3 regions of the Streptomyces sp. NA04227 genome follow, and region 1 is predicted to be linked to each of the others. Evidence: riboswitches for the same ligand, from Rfam matches in the RefSeq annotation. Region 1 holds a riboswitch; each other region holds the start of a gene.
The links. A riboswitch is a leader RNA that binds a small molecule or an ion and turns the genes downstream of it on or off. The one in region 1 is predicted to bind thiamine pyrophosphate.

Region 1 (2,312 bases):
GTCGCCGCGCACCGGGCTGACGAACATGTTCAGCGGCACGTCCTCCTGGAACCGCTTGGAGGCGAGGAAGTCGATGAGGGCCTTGCCGCCCTCGGGGTTCTTCGCGTTGCTGAGCAGTCCGGCGAACTCGATCTGGCGGAAGCAGGTGCCGGTGGCCACGCCGGTCGGCGCGGTCTTGGGCGGGGTGTCGGCGTAGACGGCCTCGGCGACCGGCGAAGACGCGTACGAGACGACCAGCGGGCGCTCGCCACCGGCCTTGCGGCCGCCCGCGGAGCCGGAGAACTCCTGGTTGTAGGCCTGCTCCCAGCCGTCGACGACCTTGATCCCGTTGGCCTTGAGCTTCTTCCAGTACGTGGGCCAGCCCTCGTCGCCATAGGCGGCGGCCGTGCCGAGCAGGAAGCCGAGGCCGGGCGAGGAGCTGCCCGCGTTCTCGGTGACCAGGAGGTTCTTGTACTGGGGACGGGTCAGGTCCTCGAGGGTCTTCGGCGGCTTGATCCGGTGCTCGTCGAAGTACTTCTTGTCGTAGTTGACGCAGATGTCGCCGGTGTCGACCGGGGTGACCCGGTGCTCCTTGTCGAGCCGGGTCGCCGCGTCCAGCGAGGACAGCTCGGGCGTGCGGTAGGGCTGGAACAGGCCGCCGTCCAGGGCCCGCGACAAGAGGGTGTTGTCGACGCCGAAGAAGACGTCGCCCTGCGGGTTGTCCTTGGTGAGCAGGGCCTTGTTGACGGCACGTCCGGCGTCGCCGTCCTTGAGGCGGTGCACCTTGTAGCCGGTGCGGCGCTCGAACTCCTTCAGTACGTCCTTGGAGACGGCGAAGGAGTCGTGGGTGACGAGGGTGACGTCCTTGGACTTGCCGCCGGACGAGGAGTCCTCGGAGTCGCCGCAGGCGGTCAGCGTGGTGAGGCCCACGGCGGCGGCGAGGGCGACGCCCACGTATGTGGTGCGGCTGGTGACGGTGCTCAACTTCGATTCCTCCTGGGCGCTCCAGGAAGAGACGCGGCCCTGCCCCGCGGCCGGGGCTCGCGGGGCAGGGCGCAACAGCTCGAGTTACGTCCGAACTCCCTACCCGGAATGACCCGGGCGAGGTTCAGAGGGTCTGCGGCCGACGGCTGGGTGGGACGTGAGCCGTGCCGCACTCTCAGCGCTGTGGCGCTCCCCTGTCGGAAAGTGAAAGGCGGGTGTGCTTATGCGGTTGTACGCCGCCCAGGGTACCGGGCGGCCCCTGGTGGTCGGCGGGCGCTCAGCGTTCGGCGGCGGCGAGCTGTCCGCAGGCGCCGTCGATCTCCTGGCCGCGGGTGTCGCGGATGGTCACCGGCACACCGTGGGCCTCGATCGCGGCGACGAAGGCGCGCTCGTCCTCGGGGCGCGAGGCGGTCCACTTGGAGCCCGGGGTCGGGTTGAGCGGGATCAGGTTGACGTGCACGCGCTTGCCCTTGAGGAGCCGCCCGAGCAGGTCGCCGCGCCAGGCCTGGTCGTTGATGTCGCGGATGAGCGCGTACTCGATGGAGATCCGGCGTCCCGACTTCGCCGCGTACTCCCAGGCGGCGTCGAGGACTTCGCGGACCTTCCAGCGGGTGTTGACGGGGACGAGGGTGTCGCGCAGTTCGTCGTCGGGTGCGTGCAGCGAGACGGCGAGGCGGCACTTGAAGCCCTCGTCGGCGAAGCGGTGCATGGCGGGCACCAGGCCGACCGTGGAGACGGTGATGCCGCGCTGGGACAGGCCGAGCCCGTCCGGCTCGGGGTCGGTCAGGCGGCGAATCGCGCCGACGACCCGGTTGTAGTTGGCCAGCGGCTCGCCCATTCCCATGAACACGATGTTCGACAGCCGCGCCGGCCCACCGGGGATCTCGCCGTCGCGCAGGGCGCGCATACCGTCGACGATCTGGTGGACGATCTCCGCGGTGGACAGGTTCCGGTCCAGACCGGCCTGTCCGGTGGCGCAGAACGGGCAGTTCATGCCGCAGCCCGCCTGCGAGGAGATGCACATGGTGACGCGGTCCGGGTAGCGCATCAGCACCGACTCGACGAGCGTCCCGTCGAACAGCCGCCACAGCGTCTTGCGGGTGGTGTCCTCGTCACAGCTGATGTGCCGCACCACACTCATCAGCTCGGGCAGCAGCGCTTCCTTGAGCCGGTCGCGCGCCCCGGCGGGAATGTCCGTCCACTGCGCCGGGTCGTGCGCGTACCGCGCGAAGTAGTGCTGCGAAAGCTGCTTGGCACGGAACGGCTTCTCCCCGATCCCGGCCACCGCTTCCTTGCGCTCGGCGGGCGAGAGATCGGCGAGGTGCCGCGGCGGCTTCTTGGCTCCGCGG
Region 2 (2,312 bases), 2.3 Mb from region 1:
GCGTCCGCGATGGAGCCGGGGCGCAGGCCGTCGCCGAGCGAGTACGTGACGTCGTAGGCGGCGAGGATCTCGCAGAGCTCCTCGAAGTGCTCGTAGAGGAAGCTCTCCTTGTGGTGCGCGAGGCACCAGGCGGCCATGATCGAGCCGCCGCGCGAGACGATGCCCGTCTTGCGGTTCGCGGTGAGCGGGACGTGCGCGAGGCGTACGCCCGCGTGCACGGTCATGTAGTCCACGCCCTGCTCGGCCTGTTCGAGGACCGTGTCCTTGTAGATCTCCCAGGTCAGTTCCTCGGCGCGGCCGTCGACCTTCTCCAGGGCCTGGTAGAGGGGGACGGTGCCGATGGGGACGGGGGAGTTGCGCAGTACCCACTCGCGGGTGGTGTGGATGTTGCGGCCGGTGGACAGGTCCATGACCGTGTCGGCGCCCCAGCGGGTGGCCCAGGTCATCTTCTCCACCTCCTCCTCGATGGAGGAGGTCACCGCGGAGTTGCCGATGTTGGCGTTGACCTTCACCAGGAACCGCTTGCCGATGATCATCGGCTCGATCTCCGGGTGGTTGACGTTGGCCGGGAGCACCGCGCGGCCCGCGGCGAGTTCCTCCCGGACGACCTCGGGGTCGACGTTCTCCCGGAGGGCCACGTACTCCATCTCGGGCGTGATCTCACCGCGGCGCGCGTACGCGAGCTGGGTCACCGGCCTGCCCGTGGCGCTGCGGCGCGGCTTGCGCTCGCCGCCCGGGAAGAGGGCGTCGAGGTTGCGCAGCCCGGCGGAGTTGGGCTTGAGGCCGTCGTCCTCGGGGCGCATCGGGCGGCCCTCGTACTCCTCGGTGTCGCCGCGCTCGGCGATCCAGGCGTTGCGCAGCGCCGGGAGCCCGGCGCGTACGTCGGGCTCGGCGGCCGGGTCGGTGTACGGGCCCGAGGTGTCGTAGAGCGTGACGGCGGATCCGTTGGTGAGGTGCACCTGGCGTACCGGCACCCGCAGATCGGGGCGGGAGCCCTCGATGTACGCCTTGTGCCAGCCCGCAGGTGTGCCGTCCGTGCCGGCCTCCGGTGTGGAGGCAGGCGTGCGTGCGTCGTGAATGGTCATGAGACCTATCTCCCTACGCCGGCATTACCCGGTAACAGGTTCGGCGGTCGACGCAGCCACTCCCGCCGTCGGCCGGCATCCTCGGAATCTGTCCGAAATGCCTGCTCCGTACGGAGATTCAGCGCCCTCTCAGCCCGGTGCTCCGAGCTCCCGCGTTGTGCAAAGGTGCCTCCACGCTAGCGTCATGGCGGGCGTGCTGAACAGTGGGCCCATGGCGTTCTTGCGATGATCGGCCGGTGACGACGATGCAGCAGCCCCCGAATCCGCCTTCCGGACCGCCGCCCGGCCACGGTCACGGCGGCCACGACGGGCCGGGCAGCGGACACGGCGGGGGCGGCGCGGGCGGTGGCGGTGGCGGCGGTGGTCACGGCGGTGGTCCGGCCGGGCACGGGGGCGACGGGCACGGTCATACGCACAGCCACGGTCCGGCGGCGCCGGTCTCCCGGCATCTGCGCCGGATCATCGCCGCGGTGGTGATTCCCTTCGCGGCGGCGGTCGTTGTGGGCCTGGCCGTGCTGTGGCCCGGTGACACCCCCGACCACAAGCGCACCGGGGTCGGCTTCGACCGGCAGACGCAGTCGGCGGAGGTGACCCGGCTCGACAAGCTCCCGTGCTCCTCGGTGAACCCCTCGGCCACACCCCCCAACGGCGACACCTCGACCGCCGAGGGCAACTCGGCCGAGCAGCGGGCCAAGGGCACCTGTAGCAAGGCGACCGTCAAGGTGACCAGCGGCAAGGACAAGGGCCGCACCTTCACCGAGATCGTCCAGCCGGACTCGCCACGGCAGTTGCACGAGGGCCAGAAGGTGGTCGTCGCCTACGCGCCGGACGCGCCGCGCGAACTCCAGTACTCCGTCACCGATGTGAACCGCAAGCTGCCGCTGGTGGTGCTCGCGGGTCTGTTCGCGCTCGTGGTGGTGGTCGTGGGGCGGATGCGCGGGGTGATGGCGCTGGTCGCGCTGGCCGTGAGCTTCCTGGTGCTCACCGTGTTCATCCTCCCGGCGATTCTGCAGGGCTCGAATCCGCTGGTGGTGGCGGTGGTCGGGGCCAGCGCGATCATGCTGGTGGCGCTGTATCTGTGCCACGGGTTCACGGCCAGAACCTCGGTCGCGGTGCTCGGCACGCTCGCCTCGCTGCTGCTCATCGGTCTGCTCGGCTCGCTGTTCATCGACTGGGCGGCGCTGACCGGCAACACCGACGACAACACGGGCCTGATCCACGGCCTGT
Region 3 (2,312 bases), 4.8 Mb from region 1:
GACCAGGGCGCCGGTGCGCAGGTCGACGCCCGCGTCCGCGTACCAGCGGGCCATCGGCGCCGCGACCTCCGGCGGCAGCGTGCCCGCGAGCGGCACCGGACCGGCTTCGACGACCGTCACCGCACAGCCCGCCGCCCGTGCGGCGGTGGCGAACTCCGCGCCGATCCAGCCCGCGCCGACCACCACGATGCGGTGCCGCCGTTCCAGTACGGGCCGCAGCCGCGCGGCGTCGTCGAGGGTGCGCAGCAGGTGTACGCCGGGGACATGGGTGGCGCCCGGCAGTTCGATCGGCTCGGCGCCGGTGGCCAGCACGAGACGGTCGTAGCGGACCGGGCCCGCCTCGGTGTCCAGGGTGTGCTCGGCCGGGCGCAGGGCGGTGACCTCGCAGCCCAGGCGCAGTTCGATGCCGAGTGCCTCGAAGTCGACCTCGAAGGCGGAGCTTTCGGCGGTGCCGAGCAGGATCGCCTTGGACAGCGGCGGCCGGTCGTAGGGCTGATGGGGTTCCGCGCCGAGCAGCGTGACGGAGCCGGTCCAGCCCTGGTCGCGCAGGGCGACAGCGGTCTGCACCCCGGCCATCCCGGCACCGGCGATGACCACGCCCTCGGGGCGGTCCGGCTCCGAGTGCGGCTGCGCTGCCTGCGTCTGCTCGGTCATCTGCCCACCTTAGTCAGCCGGGGCCACCGGCCGACGGCTCACCGAGGCGTAGTGACCTCTTCCACAACGCTGGTCCCGGCACCCGCCTTCGACTCCCACTGCCAGCTCTCCGCCAACCGCAGCCGCCCGTCGGGCAGTTCGGTGATCTCGGAGACGCAGTGGCCGGTGGCGGTGGCGCCGTCGAGGGTGAGCTGGAGGTAGCGGAAGTCGATACGGTCACCGGTCCGGGTGCCGACGAGCCGCCCGTAGGCGATGTCGCCGCCCTCGTACTCGGCCCAGATGCGGCCCTCGTGCTCGTGGTAGGCGAACCGGGTGCGGGCGCCCACCTGTCCGGGGGCCTGGTCTGCCACCGGGGCGAACCACACCCCGTCCAGCGAGCGGGTCATGTACGGCTCCTCCTGCTCCTCGGCGGTGCTCTGCGAGCCACTCGTCACCGCGGTCTTCGGCCCCGGAGCGGCCCGAGTTAGGCTGACCAACGTAGAGCACTCGCGGGAGCCCGGCGCACCGGGCTGAGAGGGAGGCTGAGGCGGCCTCCGACCGTACGAACCTGATCCGGGTCATACCGGCGAAGGGAGGAGCCGATCAGTCGTGCGATCTCACGCACCGAACGGTGCCACCTGCGACGTGGTCGTCGTGGGTGGCGGAATCATCGGGCTCGTCACCGCCTGGCGGGCCGCGCAGCGCGGTCTGCGCACCGCGGTGGCCGACCCCGAACCGGGCGGCGGGGCGGCCAAGGTGGCGGCCGGGATGCTGGCCGCGGTCACCGAACTCCACTACGGCGAACAGGACCTGCTCGCCCTCAACCTCGCCTCCGCACGCGCCTATCCGGACTTCGTCGCGGAGCTCACCTCGGCCACCGGCATGGACCTCGGCCATCGCACCTGCGGCACCCTGGCCGTGGCGCTGGACGCCGACGACCGGGCCCATCTGCGCGAACTGCACGCCCTCCAGCGCGATTCGGGCCTGGAATCGGAGTGGCTCACCGGACGTGAGTGCCGCCGTCTGGAGCCCATGCTGGCCCCGGGCGTACGCGGCGGTCTGCGAGTGGACGGCGACCACCAGGTGGACCCGCGCCGTCTGCTCGCCGCGCTGCTGCGGGCCTGCCAGTCGGCCGGGGTGGTCTTCCACCGGCGGTGGGTCCGGCGCCTGCGGGTCGAGGGCGACCGTGCCACCGGCGTCGTGCTCGACGACGGCGGCGTGCTGGCCGCGGACCGGGTGGTGCTCGCCGCGGGCAGTCACAGTGCCTCGCTCGACGGGGTGCCGCCCTCCGTCGTGCCGCCGGTACGGCCGGTCAAGGGCCAGGTGCTGCGGCTCCAAGTGCCGCGCGCCCGGGCGCCGTTCCTCAATCGGACGGTGCGCGCCATGGTCCGCGGCAGCCATGTCTATCTGGTGCCGCGCGAGAACGGCGAGCTGGTCGTCGGCGCCACCAGCGAGGAACTCGGTTTCGACACCACGGTCACCGCGGGCGGCGTGTACGAACTCCTGCGGGACGCCCACGAGTTGGTGCCCGGTCTGACCGAACTCCCGCTCACCGAGACCCGGGCCGGACTGCGCCCCGGCTCCCCCGACAACGCGCCGCTGCTCGGCCCGACCGAGCTGCCGGGCCTGCTGCTCGCCACCGGTCACCACCGCAACGGCGTCCTGCTCGCCCCGGCCAC

Region 2: another riboswitch for thiamine pyrophosphate. It lies ahead of thiC (phosphomethylpyrimidine synthase ThiC); the one in region 1 lies ahead of HUT18_RS26850 (thiamine ABC transporter substrate binding subunit).
Region 3: another riboswitch for thiamine pyrophosphate. It lies ahead of thiO (glycine oxidase ThiO); the one in region 1 lies ahead of HUT18_RS26850 (thiamine ABC transporter substrate binding subunit).

The regions. Positions count from the first base shown of each region.
Region 1 covers NZ_CP054918.1:6,295,749-6,298,060, reverse strand. The annotation lists gene HUT18_RS26850 (thiamine ABC transporter substrate binding subunit) at 1-963, opposite strand, end outside; TPP riboswitch at 1,042-1,169, opposite strand; gene rlmN (23S rRNA (adenine(2503)-C(2))-methyltransferase RlmN) at 1,241-2,312, opposite strand, start outside.
Region 2 covers NZ_CP054918.1:4,021,761-4,024,072, reverse strand. The annotation lists gene thiC (phosphomethylpyrimidine synthase ThiC) at 1-1,085, opposite strand, end outside; TPP riboswitch at 1,079-1,249, opposite strand; gene HUT18_RS17110 (YibE/F family protein) at 1,322-2,312, shown strand, end outside.
Region 3 covers NZ_CP054918.1:1,454,104-1,456,415, forward strand. The annotation lists gene HUT18_RS05990 (NAD(P)/FAD-dependent oxidoreductase) at 1-654, opposite strand, end outside; gene HUT18_RS05995 (hypothetical protein) at 693-1,040, opposite strand; TPP riboswitch at 1,133-1,246, shown strand; gene thiO (glycine oxidase ThiO) at 1,243-2,312, shown strand, end outside.